4 regions of the Spirillospora sp. CA-108201 genome follow, and region 1 is predicted to be linked to each of the others. Evidence: riboswitches for the same ligand, from Rfam matches in the RefSeq annotation. Region 1 holds a riboswitch; each other region holds the start of a gene.
The links. A riboswitch is a leader RNA that binds a small molecule or an ion and turns the genes downstream of it on or off. The one in region 1 is predicted to bind cyclic di-AMP.
Positions count from the first base shown of each region.

Region 1 (5,390 bases):
GCAGCCGCAGCAGCAGCAGTACGGCGCCCCGCAAGACCAGTACGGCGCTCCACAGGACCAGTACGGCGCTCCGCAAGACCAGTACGGGGCCCCGCAGGACCAGTACGGGGCGCCGCAGCCCGGCCCGGCCGACCACCAGTACGGGCAGCCGCAGCACGGCCAGCCCCAGTACGGCCAGCCGCAGCACGGGGGGCAGCCGCAGCACGGAGGGCAGCCGCAGCACGGAGGGCAGCCGCAGCACGGAGGCCAGCCGCAGCACGGAGGCCAGCCGCCGCTGCCGCCGCACGGCCGCGAGGCGACACTGCTGCCGCACGAGCACAACCAGGGCCAGCAGCGCCCGCCCGCGCCCGACAGCACGGCGTTCATGTGCCCGTACTGCGAGGCGGTGCTGGCCAACCCGGGCGCCGCGCAGTGCGACTCGTGCCTGCGCCCGCTGCCGCAGAAGGGCACGCCCGTCCTGCGCGTCCAGTTCCCCACGGGCGAGCTCAAGGTCTCGGTCGGCCAGCACCTGGTGCTCGGCCGGGACGTGGGCCAGTCGCCGGTGGCGGCCACGTTCACGCAGTACGACAACGTGTCGCGGCGCCACTCGACGGTGTGGCTCGACCCGTCCGGGACGGCGTGGGTGCGCGACGAAGGCTCCACCAACGGGACGTTCGTCAACGGCGAGCGGCTCCCCCGCGGCGTGGACGCCCCCCTCCGCGACGGCGACCAGCTCCGCCTGGCCGCCGACGTCACGGGCACCGTCCAGCTGAGCTGACCGGCACACGTCGAAAGAGGCGGCCCCGCGGTTCCGAGAACCGCGGGGCCGCCTCTTTCGGCTTCGGCGCTCAGCCGGCGCGCTTGGTGCGGGCGCGCGTGCGCTCGCGCTCCTTGGCGTCCAGGACGACCTTGCGGATGCGGACGGCGGTCGGGGTGACCTCGACGCACTCGTCCTCGCGGCAGAACTCCAGGGCCTCCTCCAGCGACAGGCGGCGGGGCGGGGTGAGCCGCTCCAGCTCGTCGCCGGTGGACGACCGCATGTTCGTGAGCTTCTTCTCCTTGGTGATGTTGACGTCCATGTCGTCGGAACGGGAGTTCTCGCCGACGATCATGCCCTCGTACACCTCGGTGGTCGGGCCGACGAAGAACGTCCCGCGCTCCTGGAGGTTGGTGATCGCGAAGGCCGTGGCGGCGCCGGACCGGTCGGCGACGAGCGAGCCGGACGGGCGGGTGCGCAGCTCGCCGAACCAGGGCTCGTAGTCCTCGAAGACGTGGTGCGCCATGCCGGTGCCCCGCGTCTCCGTCATGAACTCGGTACGGAAGCCGATCAGGCCGCGGGCCGGGACGAGGAACTCCATCCGGATCCAGCCCGTGCCGTGGTTCGTCATGTGCTCCATGCGGCCCTTGCGGACCGCCATCAGCTGCGTGACGGCGCCGAGGTACTCCTCGGGGATGTCGACGGTGAGCCGCTCGACCGGCTCGTGCTTCTTGCCGTCGATGTCGCGCGTGACGACCTGCGGCTTGCCGACGGTGAGCTCGTAGCCCTCGCGGCGCATGTTCTCCACCAGGATCGCCAGGGCCAGCTCGCCGCGGCCCTGCACCTCCCAGGCGTCGGGACGCTCGGTCGGCAGCACCCGGATCGACACGTTGCCGACGAGCTCGCGGTCGAGCCGGTCCTTGACCATCCGGGCGGTGACCTTGGTGCCCTTCTCGCGGCCGGCCATCGGCCCGGTGTTGGTGCCGATCGTCATGGAGATCGCCGGCTCGTCCACCGTGATCAGCGGCAGCGGGCGCGGGTCGTCGGGGTCGGCGATGGTGTCGCCGATCATGATGTCGGGGATCCCGGCGATGGCGATGATGTCACCGGGACCGGCCTCGTCCGCGGGCTTGCGGGTGAGCGCCTCCGTCATCATCAGCTCGGTGATCTTCACCCGGTCGACGCTGCCGTCGTGGCGGCACCAGGCGACCTGCTGGCCCTTCTTGATGGTGCCGGCGTGCACCCGGCACAGCGCGATCCGGCCGAGGTAGCTGGAGGCGTCCAGGTTCGTCACGTGCGCCTGGAGCGGGGCGTCGGGGTCGTAGGACGGAGCGGGGATCGTCTCGGTGATGACCTTGAACAGCGGCTCCAGGTCCTCGCTGCCCGGCATGGCGCCGTCGGCCGGCTTGTCGAGCGAGGCCCGCCCGGCGCGCCCCGACGCGAACACGATCGGGAAGTCGATCTGGTCCTCGTCGGCGTCGAGGTCCATGAACAGCTCGTAGGTCTCGTCCACGACCTCGTCGATGCGCGCGTCGGGACGGTCGGTCTTGTTCACGACCAGGATCACGGGCAGCCGCGCGGCGAGCGCCTTGCGCAGCACGAACCGGGTCTGCGGGAGCGGGCCCTCGCTGGCGTCCACCAGCAGGACGACGCCGTCCACCATGGACAGGCCGCGCTCGACCTCGCCGCCGAAGTCGGCGTGCCCCGGGGTGTCGATGATGTTGATGGTCAGCCCGTTGTGCAGGACCGCGGTGTTCTTCGCGAGGATCGTGATCCCCTTCTCGCGCTCCAGGTCGTTGGAGTCGAGCACCCGGTCGTCGACGTCCTGGTTCTCGCGGAAGGCGCCGGACTGCCAGAGCATGGCGTCGACCAGCGTCGTCTTGCCATGGTCGACGTGGGCGACGATCGCGACGTTACGGAGGTCGTCGCGCGTGGAGATGGGCATGCGGGTTCGCCTTGCGTGAGAGTTCGGGAGTCGCCGCAGACGTGCGGCCGTATCCATTCTACTTGGCCGTGCGTACCACCCACTCCGAGTCGTTCGTCCCCTCCGTCACACGAACCTCGATTGGCCAACTTTGCGCATCCTTTGTAATCTGCCCGAGATCCGGTCGTCCGAGGCCCCACCCCCCGGGGCTGCGGCCGGAACGCCGAATCTCCCGCGGGGAGAACCGGGGACCCACGTCCTCCGGGGTGAATCGACTCACACGTCGTAGGGCGACTCCTGGCCCGAACCCGTCAGCTAACCCGGTAGGCGTACGAGGAGAGGAGAGCACCGGCTTGGCTCCGGATCCCCATCGGCGGCGTCGCGTCCTGCCCACCGCCACCGCCACCCTGCTCCTGATAGGCCTCGGCGCCACCGCGCCGGACCTCGCCCACGCCGCCCAGCCGTTCCGGCCCGCCTCCGCGCCCGCCGCGCCGAGCCCCACGCCGACGACGGAGAAGGGCCTGCGCAAGAGCCTCGACGCGCTGAACGAAGAGGCCGAGATCCTCACGGAGAAGTTCAACAAGGCCCGCGTGGAGTTCACCAAGGCCCGCAAGGCCGAGCGGGACGCCACCAAGGAGGCCGAGCGGCTGCGCGCCCTCGCCGAGCCCGCCCGCCAGAAGCTCGGCAGCCTCGCCGCCGCGAACTACATGGCCGGCGGCCCCGACGTCCTCTTCGGCTCCGGCACGTCCGCCGAAGGGCTGTCCGACCGCGCCTACCTCGCGCAGAGCCAGGCCACCGCCGTCCTCGCCCTGAAGAAGCAGATCGACCAGGCCGACGCCGCGGAGCGCACCGCGAAGGCGAGGACCGCGCAGGTCAAGAAGACCTGGGACGACGCCAAGAAGACGCGCGAGGCCGCCAAGACCAAGGTCTCCGAGGTGATGAAGCGCCTCGACAAGCTGACCACCACCCACGCCAGCGACCCGCGCACCGGCCTCAGCGCCACCGTGAAGGGCTCGGGCCTGCCCGCGAAGATGGCCCGCAAGGCGCTCACCAAGCTCGGCTCCCCGTACGTGTGGGCCGCCGCCGGACCGAGCAGCTTCGACTGCTCCGGCCTCGTCGTCTGGGCCTACGGCCAGGTCGGCAAGCCCGGCCTCCCCCACTACACCGGCGACCTGTTCGCCATGGGCACGAAGGTCTCCCGCGGCGCACTCCGCTCCGGCGACCTGGTGTACTTCGGCGGCAACCTGCACCACATGGGCATCTACCTGGGCGACGGCAAGTACCTCCACGCCCCCCAGACCGGCGACGTGGTCAAAATCTCCAAACTCTCCGACCGCTCCGACTACGCAGGCGCGAACCGTATTTCTTAGCTTCTTTCTCCTCCTTCGGGCCTGGCGGCCCTCCCGCAACCATCTTGGTCACAGAGTCTGGCAGGGTCGCCGGGATGGCCGTTGACCAGCCGATACGCCGGTTACCCGCCAAGGGGCGTCGGGGGATGACGGGCGAGATCTTGGGGAGTTGGCTCCCTCTCTGGCTCCCGTGGGCTCCCCTGTGCCGGGTCCTAGGGGGCTGTTCGCCCCCTAGGTCTGGTGGTGCTCGACCTGCTGACGAGTGAACCGCCGAATGCCTGGAAGGTGCCGAACCTAGACAAGGCGCAGGGCCCGTACATCACCCTGGAAATGTACGGGCCGTGTCTCTGCGCCCTTCTAGAGAGCTTCAATAGCTGGGGTTACTGATTTGCAGGTGGGTGTGGGCGAGGAGGCTGTTGAGCAGTGCGGGCCGGTGCTGGATGCGTTTCAGGCGGGTCTTGATCAGCTGCATGAGCTGGTCGATGGTGTGCTTGGTGAGGTTGGCCAGGGACCGTTTCAGGTGTGACCACACGCCCTCGACGGGGTTGAGTTCAGGAGCATGGGGCGGCAGGTGGAAGACGGTGAGCCAGTCCCGGGCGGCCAGGTAGCGGCGCATCCGGGCCGAGCGGTGGGTGTTGAGGTTGTCCCACACGACGACGATCGGCCCGCCGAGTTGCTGGTGAGCGGCATCCAGTAATCGGATGTAGTCGCCCTCGTCGAATCCCTTCCTCTCGTGTTTTCGGCCGCGGTAGGCGTGTGCGCGGTAGATCAGCCGGGGATGCTCGCCGGGCTTGATCGCCACGAGCGCGGCCAGCGAGATCCGGTGGGTGCCGCGGGCGGTGACGCGCACCACCGGTGTGCGTCCGCGTCGTCCCCAGGTGGTGCCTTTGGGCGGCCTCAGCCCCTGGCCGGCTTCGTCTTCGAAGCAGATCCAGGCGCCCAGGTCCGCCGCGGTGCTTCCACCGTCGGCCACACCTCCGCCCGCCACCGGTCAACCCGCTGCTCGTCGCGCTCGGCCGCACGGCGGGTCGGCGTCTGCACGCTCCACCCGATCCGGTGCAGCAGCACGTCCACTCCGGCCGGTGTGTAGGAGACCGAGAACAGATCCCAGATCACCTCGGCGATCCGCGCGAGTGTCCACCGCTGGTCTTCGGTCCAGCCGTGCGCGGCCGGGCCGAGATCCAACGCCTCCTCCAGGAGATTCACCTGGTCATCGGTCAGTTTGCATTTCGCGCCGCCGGCTCCCTTGGACGCCAGCGCCGCCGTACCGCCGCTCTGCCAGGCCCGCCGCCACCGGTTCACCGACATCCGCGACACACGGAACCGCCGCCCGATCTGCGCATCTGACAGCCCCACCTCGAACAGCCGGGCCGCCTCCAGC
Region 1 covers NZ_JBNJNE010000001.1:4,347,965-4,353,354, forward strand. Annotated here, with positions in the region: gene ACQEU6_RS21060 (hypothetical protein) at 1-313, opposite strand, end outside; gene ACQEU6_RS21065 (FHA domain-containing protein) at 365-757, shown strand; gene typA (translational GTPase TypA) at 828-2,681, opposite strand; cyclic di-AMP (ydaO/yuaA leader) riboswitch at 2,872-3,006, shown strand; gene ACQEU6_RS21075 (C40 family peptidase) at 3,014-4,030, shown strand; gene ACQEU6_RS21080 (transposase) at 4,377-4,997, opposite strand; gene ACQEU6_RS21085 (winged helix-turn-helix domain-containing protein) at 4,907-5,390, opposite strand, start outside.

Region 2 (5,390 bases), 2.5 Mb from region 1:
ACGGGTAGCTTCGGCCACGAGATCTGGCCGGTTTAGGACATTCGAAACGGTCCCAACTGAGACCCCAGCACGCCTCGCGACCTCACGAATACTGGTCTGTGGCAACTCGCTCCTCGTCCCGCTCCATGGGCGTTTTCCCAGGTAGTGGAGTTTGGCATGGCGGGGCGCCGAATGCACGGTCACACATGGTGAGCGATCGGGCACGCAGCGCTCTTGACCGGCGCTTGACGGGCCGGATCCGGCCGCCTAGCGTTCCGAGCCGAAGCGTAGCTTGAAACGATTCACGATCTTCGTTCAGCGCGAGGACCGGTGGGTTCGGCGAGGGGGGACGGGTGGATGGCTGGCGATCACATCCCGTCTCCTTCGGCAGGCCAACGAGTGAATCGTCACCCGGAGTTCCCCCGTACACCCCCGCAATCGGCCATGCGGCCACCTCCGGCCAAGCACGCGAGACAGAAGAGGAATCCGATGATCTAAGTCCGGAAGGGTCCGGACCCGGCAACCCAACGCGCGTACAGATCGAGGCCCAACCCGTGCCTGTGCAGCGGACGGCTGCATCCCCGCGGTCATCACCACGGACGAGGGAGGACGGAGTGGAAACAGCCACACTCGCACGTCGTGGCACCGACGATTACGGGCTGAGCGAGGAAGAGATCCGCTTGCTCGCCCAGATCGCCAGCGGTGTCACCGCCGATGTGGCGGCACGCAAGCTGGAACTGAGCGCTCGGACCTTGCGGCGCCGGCTGCGGACGATCTGCGACCGGCTGGAGGTCAACACCCCTATCGAGGCCGTGGTGTGGGCGGCCCGGAGGCAGCTCATCTAGCGATGCACCCCCGACGCTCGCCAGGGGACGGCGAGCGTCATCCGGAGAAACGGCGGCACGTCCGAATTCCGTCCGACCCCGCAGCGGCGGCGCCCGCGCCCTGGCAGGTAGGTCCCTGCAGAAGGCGTCGCCGCGGACGGCTTTCGGTCCTGACAGCCCCGCCCGGCCTCCGGTAAGCCCACCCCCGCGACGCTCACGGTCAGCGCGCCCCGCGATCGACCAGCACCTCATGCCGAACGGTGCGACGGGCTCGATCGACGCGACGGGCCACCCCGCCCACCACGAACTCGACCCGTCCGACGGGCCGAGCGGCGCGGGCGGCGAGTGTGAGGGGGATCGGCGGGGAAGGGGTTAGGCGACTCGGACGCCGCCGGCGAAGGGGCGTCCGCCCATGGAAGCGATCTTCACGACGTCACCGGTGTGCGGGGCGTGCAGCATCTTGCCGCCGCCGACGTAGATCCCCATGTGGTGCAGGTCGGAGTAGAAGAAGACGAGGTCGCCCGGCTGCAGGTCGCCGCGCGACACGTGCGTGCCGGCGTTCCACTGGCTGCCGGTGTAGTGCGGCAGGTTGATGCCCACCTGCTTGTAGGCCCACATCGTGAGGCCGGAGCAGTCGAAGGTGGTCGGGCCGGCGGCGCCCCACACGTACGGCCGGCCGATCTTGCTCATCGCGTACCGGAGCGCCTGCGCGGCCTTGCCGGTGCCGATGACGGGGAGCTTGGCGAGCTGGCTCGGGTCCTTGTCGACGAGCTTGCCGCGGATCTTCTCGTAGGCGTCGGTGACCTTCGTGCGCTGCGAGTCGAGCTGCGTCTTCAGGTCCTTCACCTGCTTGGCGCGGGCCTCGGCCGACTTGCGGGCCCGCTGCGCGGACTGCATGGCCTGCATCAGCCCGAGCACCTGGGTGCTGTCCTGCTTGGCGAAGTAGTGGAGCGTCGCGGCCTGGTCGAGGATGGACTGCGGGTCCTGGGAGGCGACGAACGACACCGCGGGGTCGGATCCGCCCTGCATGTAGCTCGTCGCCGCGAGGGAACCGACCTTCTGGCGCAGCGCCTCCAGCGTCTTCTCCTGGCGCTTGGCGTTCTCCGTGGCGACCTTGGCGGCGCGCTGCGACTGCGCGAGCCGGACCTTCAGCCCGTTGTACTGCTCGGTGAGCTGCTCCAGCTGGTCGGCGAGCTTGAGCGCCTTGGTCCGCAGCTCCTTGGCGGAGGGCTCGGGGTCGGCGTGCGCGACGGCGATCGTTTGCGGGGCGATCGCGTGCGGGGCGGCCGAGACGACGGCGAGCGCGCCGACCACGATGACCGCGCGCCCACGGAAGTGTGAAAGGGAAGCATGCCGCGATCGCTTCACGAATACTCCTCTCCTCAGCCGCCCACCGGGTCGGCTGACGGGTTCGGGCCGGAGCAGCCCGTCCGCGCCCGCGAGCGAACCGATCGCCCGCGAATGCGGATTCACCCCTCGCGTTCGGACGCTCAGGGCGATCCCCCGAAACGCTCCGAAAGTGGGTCCCCGGCTCCTCGGGCAGCTGGTTGCGACCCGTGGGACTCGGCGGTGCGGCCCCCGTCCTCGCGGTGGGCCGACGTCAGCGATGGACACTAACGGACCCCGCATTGGATGCCAACCAGAACATGCGAATTCGCAGGTCGCGCGGCGCGGTGAACGAGCGAAACGCCGGACGGGTCGCGCCTCGCCTCCTGTGTTCTGCCTCACTTTTCCGCCGTCCCCGCGAGTGCCTAGTCGCTTTTATCTAGTCACTTGCGCGCGGTGCTCGGCGCCCGCCGGCGGAGGGCGTCTCCCGGACGGTCCGCGGCGTTCGATAATCTCGCCTGTTTGTGGAAGTCGTGATCCGGCGGGCTCGCACCGCCGACGTCCAGGAGATCCGCAGGCTCGTCGACCTGTACGCCGGGTCGGGGCGGCGCCTGCTGAAGAAGTCGACGGTCAAGCTCTACGAGGACGTCCAGGAGTTCTGGGTCGCCGAGGACATCCAGCACGGGACGCCCGGGCCGCTCGTCGGCTGCGGCGCCCTCCACGTCATGTGGGAGGACCTCGCGGAGGTCCGTTCTGTCGCCGTGGACAAGGGGTGCGGCGGACGGGGGATCGGGCACCGGATCGTGACCCGCCTCCTGGAGAACGCGCGTGAACTCGGCGTGCGAAGGGTGTTCTGCCTTACCTTCGAGGTGGAGTTCTTCGCCCGCCACGGCTTCCAGCAGATCCTGGGGACTCCGGTGGCGCCAGAGGTGTACGAGGAACTTCTCCGCTCCTACGACGAAGGCGTGGCAGAGTTCTTGGACCTCGATCGGGTCAAGCCCAATACCTTGGGCAACACCCGGATGTTGCTTCGCCTGGAGGACTGACCCAAATGAGCGATTCCCCCCACGGCGGGCGGCCTTACCGGCCCCAGCAGGGGCCGGGTTCCTACGGCCCGCCGCCTCCGTACCAAGGTTCTCAGTGGCAGCAACCACAGCAGCAGCCGTCCCAGCAGCACTGGGACCAGCAGCCCCAGCAGCAATGGCAGACGCAACAGCAGCAGTGGAACCAGCAGCCCGCCTACGACGACTACGGCTCCTACGACGACGGCGGTGACCCGGTCCTGGCGCCGATCCACCGTCGTGCGGGTGCGCGCATCATCGACAACGCGCTCGTCGCGGTCTTCGGGTTCGCCCTCGTCCTGCCGGTGACGATCGGCGCTTTCGGCCTGGGCAAGCCCGGCAGCAAGACGGAGGACGAGGGGGGTGTGTGGAACTGGCCCATTATCTTCACCCTCTTCTGCGTCCTGTCCGTGTTGCCGTTCATCTACGAGGCCGTGCAGCTGTCCATGTGGGGACGGACGCTGGGGAAGCGCGTCCTGGGCTTGGGTGTCGTACAGGCGAGGCCCGCGGGCAGCCCCATCACCACGACGCAGGCTGTCTGGCGTGCCGGGATCACCCACGTCGGCTACCAGCTCGGCGTCTTCTTCTTCCTCGTCTTGGCCGTGATGGTGTGGGACTACGCCGCCTACGGGATGGTGCTGGTCTGGGCCGGTGCGCTGATGGCCTACCTGTGGGCCATCTGGGACCAGCCTCTGCATCAGTCGCTGCACGATCGCTTTGCCGGCACGCTCGTCATAGACGAGCGGGTCGGATATGACGATTCCGAGTACTCCGAGTACGCGGGCTAAGGCAACGATGGCGGCACCGCTCGCCGAGCCGGGGCAGAGGCTCCTGGCGCGCGTCGTGGACACGCTCGTCGTGGGCGTGCCCGTCGTTCTCGCCGTCCGTGAACTGGTATCCGGGCACACGGCGGACGTCATCGCTCCGACCGCCGTGGCCGGATGCATGCTGCTGTACGAAGCGATCCAGCTGGCCCTCTGGGGCCGGACGCTGGGCAAGCGCGTCGCGGGCATCGAAGTGGTCGCGGCGACGGCTCAGGAGGCGCCTGAAGCGGCGCCACGGGGAGCTGGGGGAGCGGACGGGGGCGCCGGGCTCGGCGGCGTGTCGGCTTTCCCCGTCTCCGTGCCCGGATTCGTGCCCGTGGCGGCTCCCAGGCCCGAGGAGACCGCGGCCGAGCCGGAGGCGGTGACGACGGGCGCGACCGTGCGTCCTGACGTCCTGCACTGCGTCCTGCGGGCCGCCGTCTATTCGGTGCCGATCGGGCTCCGTCCGATTCCGGTTCTCGGCGTGCTCGCGAGCATCTTCTGGGTCGTGAACGCCGGGGCCGTGTTCGAGGGCGTTCGCCGCCAGGCCGTTCACGACAGGCTCGCCGGGACGCTCGTGGTAAAACGCCCGCGGCCCGAATCCTCGGCCTTCTGAGGCACTCTCCGCCGCGCCGGGAGGTGCTCGCGGGGGTCCGATAACACCCGTCCGATACCGCGCACTCGGGTGCGCGGGCGGACGCGTGCCCCGGTCCACTCGCATGCGCCATACATGTTTTCGTCGAGATGGTCACCTGTTTCCGGACGTCCAGGGTGTCGACGGCATATGCCCGCTCGTTCCGGTTACGGTCCTGAAACCGGTGGGATCTGTCGCGTCCCGGACGTCGCCTCCGCTTTGACAGTTCCCTCCGATGCTGTTGCTGTGACCAGAACGCGGCCGCTTGTCGGCGGCCGTGGACTTACTTCGGATGGCATGCTCCCGCACTAGGAACGGACCTTTCGCGCGGCATGCCGACGAGCGGCGTGGAGTCGGAGGCCGGCCCTGCTCCAGACTCGGGCGCCGGGTCGAAGAACTGGGGCAGGCGGTGGGATTGTGTCCAAATCTCCCGATTTGCAGCGATCGCGGTCGGCCGTGACCCATCGGCGTCCTGAGCTGGGCGCGGACTACTCGCGCCCGGCCCCGGCAACAGATTTCGATGCCGGACCCTCCGCCGTTATTCGTCGACATCCCCCGGTCCGGGCGTTGATCAGGCGCCGGGGTCGGCTGCGTATTACGCTGCGGGCGCGCTTAGTGGCGATACGGAGGGTTAATCGCCGCGCGGCCGGGGCCGCCGGACCAATGCGCGTACGCAAGTGCAGGTCAGGCCGCCAGGCCGTGACACCGGTCACGCCTGAAAACCCGGGCGCGTCGCCGGAGCTTGGAAATTCATGGACACCGG
Region 2 covers NZ_JBNJNE010000001.1:6,829,025-6,834,414, forward strand. Annotated here, with positions in the region: gene ACQEU6_RS32790 (LacI family DNA-binding transcriptional regulator) at 1-204, opposite strand, end outside; gene ACQEU6_RS32795 (LuxR family transcriptional regulator) at 594-824, shown strand; gene ACQEU6_RS32800 (C40 family peptidase) at 1,176-2,171, opposite strand; cyclic di-AMP (ydaO/yuaA leader) riboswitch at 2,175-2,382, opposite strand; gene ACQEU6_RS32805 (amino-acid N-acetyltransferase) at 2,654-3,175, shown strand; gene ACQEU6_RS32810 (RDD family protein) at 3,181-3,978, shown strand; gene ACQEU6_RS32815 (RDD family protein) at 3,986-4,609, shown strand.
Region 2: linked by a shared signal. The riboswitch ahead of ACQEU6_RS32800 (C40 family peptidase) and the one ahead of ACQEU6_RS21075 (C40 family peptidase) in region 1 are both predicted to bind cyclic di-AMP.

Region 3 (5,390 bases), 1.9 Mb from region 1:
GGGAAGCCCTGGTTGTCGATCCAGAACTGGGCCCGCGCGAGCGCCAGGTAGTACGCCCACGACCCGCGCTTGACGAGCCGGGCGTCGTCCGGGAACCCCTTGGGCGACGACGCGTACGACCACACCGCCGTCACCGGACGGCCGGACCTGCGCAGCTCCCGGTAGATGTACTTCGGGTTGTCGGAGAAGTGGCGGCCGAGCTGGCTCTCGAAGACCGCGAGGCCGGTGCGGACGGGCAGCCGGCTCAGCACCCGGTTGAACACGAAGATCTTGGTGTTCCGGCCGGTCAGCGTCCGGCGCAGCGCCCTGTCCAGCCCCCGCGCCCGATGCCGGGCCAGCCGCGCCGGCCGGGACCGGGCGGCGCGGCGCGCGACGGCGCGGGCGAGCCGCGCCCACGGGCTCCCCGTCTCCAGGACGAACGCCAGGTGCCCGCCCTCGGTGACGTACGAGCGGAGCCGGTCCCCCGCGAACCGCGTCAGCCGCGGCCGGACGGGCAGCGCGACCCCGCCGAGCGACGGCGACCCGCGCCCCTCTCCGAGCCGGGTGACCACCTCCTCGCCGTCCACCCGGATGCGCAGCCGGACGTCCCAGAGGGGGTCGACGAATCCGAAAGGGCGGATCCTCCGGGCCGGATCGAACTCGGCCCGCCAGGTGAGCCGGTCGCCCTCGTGCCGGACGGACGCGCGGACCCGCCCCTTCCTGGAGCGGCGGCGGCGCCGGTCGCGGAACTCCAGGATCCCGGTCAGTTCGGCCGCCCGCGGGATCCGCTCCAGCGGGTTCAGCACGTACCCGGCCATGAGCACGCGCCCGCCGCGCGCCTCCAGCCGCGTGACGGTGTTCGCCGGGCGCAGCTCCCGGAGGGGCCGCACGTGGAACCCGAAGGCCGTGACGTCCAGGACGCGGCGGCCGAGCGTGCCGCGCGGGCGCCCGGCGCCCCAGTACACCCGCCCGTCCCGCTCCACCAGGCGGGCGCGCAGCTCGGGCCGCTTCACCGGGTCGTACTCGGCGGCGGCGAGCGCGCCCGCGTGGTCGCCCTCGCGGATCAGGTGCGCGGCGATCGCGGGCAGCGGGTTGGCCTCCTCGAAGACCCTCGGGTCCAGCTCGGCCAGGTAACCGGCGGCCAGGTCGAGGAAGCGCGCCTGGTGGGCGGGCTCGCGGTCGCGCAGGTCGCGCAGGTAGAGCACCAGGTCGTGGTTGACGAACTTGACGTCCTTGGCCCGCCGCAGGTCGTAGGCGCCGCGCAGCGCGAAGAGCATGTCGATGCGGCGGTGGATCTCCAGCCGGTCGGCGAAGTTCGCCAGCTCCGCGCGCCGGTTGGAGATCGACGGCGCCCGCGTCCGCTCCCTGACCAGCCAGTTGTACACGCGGTGCGGGATCAGCGCGGTCCGTCCCGCCTCCAGGTAGGCCTCGGCGGTGAAGAGCAGGTCCTCGTAGTGCAGCCGCTCGACGAACCGCAGCCCGTGCTCCTCCAGGAAGCCGCGCCGGTAGGCCTTGTTGGTCGAGAGGGTGTCGTAGAGGAGATCGGGGTTCTCACCCAGCGAGTCGTAGACGACGCTGTTCCGGTAGAGCCAGGGGTACCAGGGGCGGATCCGCCCCTTCGCGCCCTCGGGCACGTCGAGGAAGATCCGGTCGCAGAGCCCCGAGACCAGGTCGGCGCCGGTGTCCTCGGCGGCGGCGAGCAGGTTGAGGCAGGCGTGCCGGTCCAGCAGGTCGTCGCTGTCGAGGAACATCACGTACCGGCCGGTGGACGCCTCGATCCCGATGTTGCGGGGGCGGCCGCAGCCGCCGGAGTTGGCCGGCAGGTGGACGGCCCGGACCCGGCCCGGGTGGGCCGCGGCGAGCCGGTCGGCGGCCTCGCCGGTGCCGTCGGTGCTCGCGTCGTCGACGATCAGCGTCTCGACGCCGCCCAGCGACTGCGCCAGCGTCGAGGCCACCGCCCGCGGAAGCCTCCGCGCGTCGTTGTAGGCGATCACCACCACGCTGACATCCGGGCGCACCGCCATCGGCATCCCCCTCCGCAGACCGGACGTCCTGGTTTCCTTTCCAGGAACGCCGCACTGAGGTCCAAGAGGGATCAAAGGCTGTCAACGCTTAGCATTACCCACCGACAGCGGAGGCAATGGGCACAACACCCGGAACGCCAGAAGGCGCCCGGCGGGGGCCGGGCGCCTTCGCTGAGCGCGCACCTTCTCGGGCGGTGTCGGATCAGCTGGCGTATTCGGGGTAGCCGTAGCCGACGACCTGCGACTTCTCGCGGACCTTCTTCTGCACCGCGTTGTCGGTGTTGCCCTCGATGGTGGTGATGCTGCCGTCGCCGTTGTCCTTGACGACGATGCCGACGTGGTCGATGTCGCCGATGCCGGCCTTCGAGCCGTCCTGCCAGTCGAAGAACACCACCGCGCCCGGCTTGGCCTTGTGGCCCCAGCGGCCGGTCTGCTTGAACCAGCTGGCGTGCTGGACGGTGTAGGCGTCCCAGCCCATGTTCTTGACGCCGGTCTGGGCGCCGAGCCAGGAGACGAACATGTTGCACCACTGGGCGCCGTTGTACTCCTTGACCGAGAAGCCGCCGTCACGCTTGGCGGTGGCCTTCGCCTGCGGAGTCGAGACGTACCACTTGTGGTACTTGGTCTGGCCGCCCTTGCCCTCGTGGATGCCGACCTGCTTCTGCGCGAGCTTGATCACTTCGGCGGGCTTGACGGCGTGCGGCGGGACCTTGAAGCCCTCGCGCCGCGCCTCGGCCGCGACCTTGTCGGCCTTCACGGTCTTGACCTGGGAGGACTTGGCCTGGGAGGACTTGGCCTGGGAGGAGTGGTGCGCGGCGGTGCCCTGCTCGGCGACCGCCGCCGTCTGGGCGGAGGTCTCGGCGACCGCGCGGCCGCCGGCGAGGGGGTTGACCACCGAGAGCCCGACCGCGCCCGCCAGGACCGCGCCTACGGCGACGCCGACGGCCTTGTCCTCGGGCGTGAGGCGGTTGAGCGAAAGTCGATCGAAAAGACCGGACATGCAGGGAATCTCCTTGTCTTCCATGGCGCCTACCGGGTTAGCTGACGGATTCGGGCATGGAAGCAGCCCTACGGCGCGACTCTCGGGCGCGCCGATTCACCCCAGAAACGTGGGTCCCCGGCTCCGTTCCGGTCGTCCCGACCGGCCGGACTCGGCCTCGCATCGCGCTCGGCGGTGCAGGTATGCGGATGTTCTCACTGACAGATCTTGATGAGGGGGCGCGCGTCGATTGGCGCGCATCGCGTGCGGATTCCGCTCCGCGATCCTCGGCCGCGCATGGTGCGGCCGGCGGCAACGCATGGAACGCGTTGCGTGATTCGGGATCGAAGGTACCAACCTTCTCAAGAAAAGCAAACCAGGCATAAAGTAAAGTCTTGCCTGCTCAAAGCCCTTCCAAGAGACTCCCAACACCGAGGCCGCCCCGCGTCTTCCCGATCTTTGCCGAGATGGCCCTCAGCCCCTTGCCCGCCGTACTTACCGGCCCTTCGAGAAAAGGTAAAGAAGATCGAAAAGGTGGCGCCCGGCGCCTCTCGCCGGGGCGCCCGGCGCTCCCCTGGCGCCGCTGGGTGAGTCGCAGGTCACACCCGGCGATCCTCGCTGGTCAGGCGTGCCGTTCGTCACCGCGAGGCCTGGGCGGTCACTCCACGTAAAGGGCGAAGAGCGTGGTGTCGTCCGCCGCCCGGTCGTGCTCCATCCGCGCCAGCACCTCGTCCAGGACCCGCTCGGGACGCGTGGAGGAGTCCCGCAGGATGCGGGTCAGGCGGACGATCCGCTCGTCCAGGTCCGCGTCCCTGCGCTCCACCAGCCCGTCGGTGTAGAGGAAGAGCATGTCTCCCGAGTCGAGCCCGGTGGTGATCGTCGTGTACTCCCAGCCGGGCATCGCGCCGAGCATCGGGTCGCGGACCACTTCCAGCGGGGTCGCCCGCCCGTCCCGGACCAGGATCGGCGGCGGATGGCCCGCGCACGTCCACTCCAGGACGTGCCGGGACGGGTCGTAGTGGGCGACGATGGCGGTGCCCGTCGCGGGCGGGTCCATGGCGCCGATCAGCTCGTTCAGCCAGCCGACCAGCCGGCCCGCCCGCTCCCCCGTGCAGGCGAGGCCCAGCAGGCCGTTCCGGGTCCGCGCCATCGCGGCCGCCGCCGGCAGCCCGTGCCCGGCCGCGTCCCCGATGGCGAACATCGCCCGCCCGTCCTGCAGGGCGCGGGTCGCGAACCAGTCGCCGCCGATCCGGGCCGTGCTCTCCGCCGCCATGCTGCGGATCGAGGTGGTCATGCCCGGCAGCTGCTCGACCTCGTCCTCGTCCGGCAGGATGGCCCGCCGCAGCGTCACCGCCACCCGGCGCTCCTGCGCCGTCCTCGCCTGCTGGCGCAGCATCTGCCGCCGGGTCTCGGCCAGCGCCCGCTCCACCCCGCGCCGCCGGGTGATGTCCTGCGAGACGATGTTGATCGAGACGGGCAGTCCGGACTCCCCGAGCACCGGCTCGGCGAACACCCACAGGTGGCGCGGCGTCCCGTCCTGGCCGATCACGCGGTGCTCCGCCTCGACCGGTTCGCGGCGCGAGAACATCGTCTGGACGGCCTCCTCCACCAGCGGGAGGTCGTCGTCGGCCACGACCTTCGGCAGGTCGTGCGGCATCGGCGGCACCTCGTCCGGAGAGAGGCCGTAGTTGGCCAGCATCTGCGGCGTCCAGTCCGCCTCGCCCGTCGCGAGGTCCCACTCCCCGAACCCGATCAGGGCGAGCCGCTCCACCCGCTCAAGCCGCCGCGCGATGCGGTCCTCGGCCAGGTGGTACCGCCAGGTCACGCAGATGCCGGTCGGCACGCGGACGCACCGCACGCTCATCCGCGACGACCGGGACAGGCCGCGCTGGGCCGTCGAGTACTGGATCGAGGAACGTTCCAAATGTGCACCGGACTCCAGCACCCCGACATACTCGTCGAACAGGCCGCTGAGCACCGCCCCGGGATCCGTCCGCAGCAGCCGCAGCCCGGTCAGCTCCTCCCGGCCCCGCCCGAACATGTCCCTGGCGACGCCGTTGAGCTCCGCGAAGAGGAAGTCGGCCACGTTGCCGTCCGGCCCCCGCACCGGGACCAGATGCGCCGCCGAGTCGAGCGCCCCCTCCAGCACGGCCGTCGCCGCGGGGTCGTCGGGCACCCTCGCGAGGACCTGCGCGTCCCCCGCGGTGTCCTCGGCCGTCACCCGGCGCAGCACGTCCTCGGCGTCCGACAGGACCGCCTGGCGCTCCGCGGGGACCTCCTCGGTGCGCGGCGCCCGGCGCCCCGCCACCACGGCCCCCACCGGCCCGCCGCCCCCGTCCTTGACCAGCAGCGACGCCGCCTCGGCCATCTCGATGTCCAGGTCGCGCGCGAGCCAGATCAGGTGCTGC
Region 3 covers NZ_JBNJNE010000001.1:2,483,399-2,488,788, forward strand. Annotated here, with positions in the region: gene ACQEU6_RS12110 (bifunctional glycosyltransferase/CDP-glycerol:glycerophosphate glycerophosphotransferase) at 1-2,003, opposite strand, end outside; gene ACQEU6_RS12115 (CHAP domain-containing protein) at 2,206-3,003, opposite strand; cyclic di-AMP (ydaO/yuaA leader) riboswitch at 3,016-3,170, opposite strand; gene ACQEU6_RS12120 (PP2C family protein-serine/threonine phosphatase) at 3,641-5,390, opposite strand, start outside.
Region 3: linked by a shared signal. The riboswitch ahead of ACQEU6_RS12115 (CHAP domain-containing protein) and the one ahead of ACQEU6_RS21075 (C40 family peptidase) in region 1 are both predicted to bind cyclic di-AMP.

Region 4 (5,390 bases), 3.3 Mb from region 1:
TCCGAGTTCGCCCCCGCCGGTGGCGTCGAGGTCCCGCCTCATGGGCCAGGGCCTCCACGCCACCGGCGTCGGGCTGTGCGCTCGTCGGTTCGGGCGGCCGCCGGGGGCGAGGCGGGCGGTGAGGCACCGGAAGCCGGGTTCAGGACGACGCCGCGGCGTCCCGGAAGGCGGCCGGCCCGCCGGGGTGGGGCCCGAGCGGCGCCCGGCCCGCTGACGCGGCTTCCTTGGCAATGCCGGCGTGGTCGGCCGTCGCGGTCATCGGGAGGCGCGCCCGGCGGCGGTGTCCGAGGGGGCGGGGGTGCGGATCAGGAAGATCACCAGGGCGGCGACGGCGGTCAGGGCCAGGGCCGAGACGGTCGCACCGGTGGTGTAGCCGTGCACGAGGGCGGTCACCCGTGAGCCGCCCGGGCCGTGCTCGCGCAGGTAGCCCGCCGTCGCGCCGATCGCGACGGTGTTGACGACGGCGGTCCCGATCGAGCCGCCCATCTGGGACGCGGCGTTGACGACGGCGGCGGCGACCCCGGCCTCGCGCGGGGAGACGCCCGCGGTCGCCAGCGAGAACGCCGGCGGGAACGCGGCGCCCATGCCGAGCCCGAGCAGGACCTCGACCGGGACGACGGCGGTGGCGTAGCCGCTGCCCGCGTCGAGCCGGGTCAGGACGGCCAGCCCGGCCGCGGCCGTGAGCAGGCCGCCGGCGATCAGCAGCCGGGCGGGCACCCGCCGGATGAGCACGGCGCCGACCAGGTAGCCGCTCGCGGAGTTCGCGACGGCCATCGGCAGGAACGCCAGCCCGGTGCGCATCGGCGAGAAGTGCGCCACCACCTGGAGGTAGTAGGTGAGCGTGAGGAAGACCCCGAAGGCGCCGACGACCGCGGTGGCCACCGCGAGGTAGGCGCCGGCCCGGTCGCGGTCGGCGAGGATCCGCAGCGGCAGCAGCGGCGCGCCGTGCCCGGCCTGGCGCGCGACGAACAGGGCGAGCGCCAGGACGCCGATCGCGAGGGGCGCGAGGGTCTGCCAGGCGTCCCAGCCGTGCGGGGCGGCCTGGCCGGCGCCGTACACGACGGCCGCCAGGCCGCCGGTGACGAGGACGGCCGAGATCCAGTCGAGGCGCGACCCGGGGAAGCCCGGCGGCGCCGGCAGGACGATCCGTCCCGCCACCGACGCGGCGGCGGCGATCGCCACGTTGACGTAGAGGCACCAGCGCCAGTCGGCGTACTGGGTCAGCGCGCCGCCGAGCAGCAGCCCGACGGCGGCGCCGCTGCTCGCCACGGCGCCGTACACGCCGAACGCCTTCGCGCGCTCCTTGGGTTCGGTGAAGGTGACGGCCAGCAGGGACAGGGCCGTGGGCGCGAGCAGCGCGGCGAACGCCCCCTGGAGGGCGCGCCCGACCACGAGGACCCCGAAGCCCGGCGCGGCCCCGGCGATCATCGAGGCGACCGCGAACCCGGCCAGCCCGGCCAGGAAGCTGCGGCGCCGCCCGACCAGGTCGGCGATCCGGCCGCCGAGCAGGAGCAGCCCGGCGAAGGACAGGGTGTAGGCGGTGATCATCCACTGCCGGTCGGCGTCGCCGAAGCCGAGCGCGTGCTGAGCCGTCGGCAGCGCGATGTTCACGATCGTGGCGTCGAGGGCGATCATCAGCTGCGCGACGGCGATGACGACCAGCGCCGCCCAGCGCCGGTTCGGGGCGCCCGCGTACGGGCCGGACGCGGTCCGCGCCGTGATGGCGGTCATGGAGCCCACCTCCCGGTAAATGAAGGATTCTCCTCCGGATAATAACTGGAGGTTTCTTCTCCGTCTAGTGACGGATCGAGTCTCGTTCGCCGACCGGACGCCCCGCACCGGCGGCTCGCACGACGGCCGACAGGGCACTGAGCTGCGGAAATCGAGATGCGTGACCTTGCCGTTTCTTTACGATTTCAGTAACTTTGCCCCTTCAAGACGTCTTCCAGGCGTTTTGTCCCACATGGTGGGGCGGGGTTCCCACCCCGCGACAAGGCCCGAGACGCGACGTCGATCGGGTCCCACATCGTCAGCGCCGCTGTCCCCCAGCGGCACCCGCCGAGTCCGCCATGGCGCGGAGCCGGGGACCCAACCCGCACTGGGGTGAATCGGCCTGCTCAGGCCGTAGGGCGACTTCCACGTCCGAACCCGTCAGCTAACCCGGTAGGCGGCACATGGAAGCAAGGAGCCCCCCTGTGAAAGGCAAGCAACCGAAAGGCGAGCACGGCAAGTGGTCGCGCGTTCTGCGACCGACCCCCTGGGCCACGGTCACGCTGACGGGTCTCGCCGTCTTCGGCGTGACGGCGGCCGTGCCGACGGCCTTGCAGCACGCGTCCACCGAGACGGTCGCCGCCGTCCAGACCGTGCCGCAGCAGCGGACCGCGCCGCAGCAGGCCGCGCCGCAGGAGCAGACCAGAGCGCAGGTCCAGGTCCAGAAGGACTACATGGCGCCGGTGAAGGCCGCGCCGTCGACGAAGAGCAAGCCCAAGAAGCAGGCCGCGGAATCCAAGTCGGACGAGCGGTCCAAGGTCATCGCGCGGGCCAGGACCTGGCATCCGCACACCGGCGAGCGGGTCCCCTACAGCCAGACCAGCACGCACAACGGCTACCGCACCGACTGCTCGGGATTCGTGTCCATGGCGCTGGGGCTGCCCAAGCCCGGGCCGAACACCGTGGGCCTCACCTCGTCGCGGTACACCGAGCGCATCAAGATGTCCGAGTTGAAGAAGGGCGACCTCGTCATGGACGCCCTCGGCAGCAACACCACCCGGCACGTCGTCATCTTCGAGAAGTGGGCCGACAAGAAGCACTCGTCGTACTGGGCCTACGAGCAGCGCGGCCGGTACGGAACCGACCACCGGACGCTCGACTACGGGCTTTCCTCGGGCGACGAGTACAAGGCGTACCGCCCGACGTCCCTCAAGTAGGCCGCCCCTGAAAGACGCCCGGCACCGGCGGATCGCCGGTGCCGGGCAGAACGGGTCGTGAGGCGGGACGGGATCAGACCGATCGGACGGCCCGCAGCGACTCCTTCAGGGAACCGAGGGTCGAGAAGACCGCCGTGGGCTCGTAGCCGCAGTGGGCCATGCAGTTGGCGCACCGGGAGTCGCGGCCTCGTCCGTAGGAGTCCCAGTCGGTCTCGTCCAGGAGTTCCTGGTAGGTCTGCGCGTAGCCGTCCGACATCAGGTAGCAGGGACGCTGCCAGCCGAAGAGGGAGTAGGACGGGATCGCCCAGGCCGTGCAGGGGAAGTCGACCTTGCCTTCCAGGAAGTCCAGGAACAGGGGCGAGTGGTTGAAGCGCCACCGCTTGCGGTTGCCGTCCCCGAACGCCTTGCGGAAGAGCTCCCGCGTCTCCTGGACGCCGAGGAAGTGCTCCTGGTCGGGCGCCTTGTCGTAGGCGTAGCCGGGCGAGATCATCATCTCGTCGACCCCGAGGTCGTCGTTGAGGTAGTTCAGGACGTCGATGACGGTCTGCGGCGTGTCCGTGTTGAAGATCGTCGTGTTGGTCGTGACGCGGAACCCCCGCCGCCGGCACTCCTCGATGGCGGCGACGGCGTCGTCGAACACGCCCTCCTTGCAGACGGACTCGTCGTGGCGTTCCCGCAGCCCGTCGATGTGCACCGCCCACGCGAAGTACGGCGACGGCGTGAACCTGTCGAGCTTCTTCGGGATGAGCAGCGCGTTCGTGCACAGGAAGACGAACTTCTTGCGCCTGACGAGCTCGTTCACCAGCTCGTCGATCTGCGGGTGCATGAGCGGCTCGCCGCCCGCGATGGAGACCATCGGCGCGCCGCACTCCTCGATGGCGGCGAGGGCCTGCTCGACCGGCATGCGCCTCTTCAGCACGTCGTGCGGGTGCTGGATCTTCCCGCAGCCGGCGCAGGCGAGGTTGCAGGCGAACAGGGGCTCCAGCTCGACGATGAGCGGGAACTTCTCCCGGCGGCGCAGCTTGTTGCGCAGGATGTAGCCGCCGATGCGAAGGCTCTGGCGGAGCGGCATGCTCATGGTGTCCGGACCTCCTTGTGCAGGGTGGACTCGGTGGTCTCCGCAGGACCGCGCGCCCGCCTCATGCCGCGCCGTCCAGGTAGCGGCCGAGGGCGCTGACGGGGAACACCAGCCGGTACAGGTGGTAGTTGATGTAGAAGTCGCCGGGGAAGCCGGTGCCGGTGAAGTGGTCCTCGTCCCAGGTGCCGTCCGGCCGCTGGTGGTCGACGAGCCACCGCACGCCGGCCTCCACGGCCGGGGTGCGCTCGCCCGCGGCGAGCAGCGCCAGCAGCGCCCAGGCCGTCTGCGACGGGGTGGACTCCCCCCGCCCGACCCACGCGGGGTCGTCGTAGGAGCGCAGGTCCTCGCCCCAGCCCCCGTCGGGGTTCTGGTGGTCCTCCAGCCAGACCACGGCGCGCCGGACGGCGGGCTTGCCGGGACCGACCCCGGCCGCGACGAGCGCGGGCACCACGCCGCCCGTCCCGTAGACGTGGTTCGCCCCCCAGCGCCCGAACCACGAGCCGTCCGCCTCCTGCGCCCGGAGCAGCCACACGACGGCGCGCCTGACCATGGCCGACTCCGCGAGGCCCTCCTTCGACAGCGCCTCGACGACATGGGCGGTGACGTCGGCGGACGGCGGGTCGATGACGGCGCCGAAGTCGCAGAAGGGCAGTTTGGTGCACAGCTCGCGGGTGTTGTCGGCGTCGAAGGCGCCGAAGCCGCCGTCGCGCGACGCCATCCCCTCCAGCCATCGGACGGCCCGCCTGATCGGCTCCTCCGCCTCCGGGAGGCCGACCCTGCGCAGCGCCAGGATCGCCTCGGCGGTGTCGTCGGTGTCGGGGTAGACGTCGTTGTCGAACTCGAACGCCCAGCCGCCCGGCGGGACGCCCGGCCGCTTCACCGCCCAGTCCCCCGGCCCGCGGACCTCCTCGCCGACGATCCATTCGGCCGCCCGCAGCAGGGAGGGGTGGTCGGCGGCCACGCCCGCGTCGGCGAGCGCGTTCACGGCGAGCACCGTGTCCCAGACGGGCGACTGGCACGCCTCAAGGCGGCGTCCGTTCCCGTCCCGGATCGTGAAGCGTTCGAGCCCGTCCAGCCCGCGCCGGACGACCGGATGGTCGAGGCCGTAGCCGAGCTCGTGCAGCGCCATCAGCGAGTACACCCACGGCGGCTGGATCCCGCCCCAGCAGCCGTCGGCCTCCTGCCGGGCGATGATCCAGTCGGCGGCCCGGCGCAGCGCCGCCCGGCGCAGCGGGCGCACCGGCCGCCGCTCGTACACGTGCAGGACCCGGTCGAGGGCGTTGAACGCGGCTCCCCAGCCCCGGGCGTCCTTGGCCGGCATGACGCCGCGGCGCAGTTCGGGCAGGTCGAACGGCAGCGCCCGGACCGGACGCAGCGAGCCGAGG
Region 4 covers NZ_JBNJNE010000001.1:7,627,233-7,632,622, reverse strand. Annotated here, with positions in the region: gene ACQEU6_RS36640 (MFS transporter) at 256-1,731, opposite strand; cyclic di-AMP (ydaO/yuaA leader) riboswitch at 2,047-2,185, shown strand; gene ACQEU6_RS36635 (NlpC/P60 family protein) at 2,196-2,927, shown strand; gene hpnH (adenosyl-hopene transferase HpnH) at 3,001-4,005, opposite strand; gene shc (squalene--hopene cyclase) at 4,067-5,390, opposite strand, start outside.
Region 4: linked by a shared signal. The riboswitch ahead of ACQEU6_RS36635 (NlpC/P60 family protein) and the one ahead of ACQEU6_RS21075 (C40 family peptidase) in region 1 are both predicted to bind cyclic di-AMP.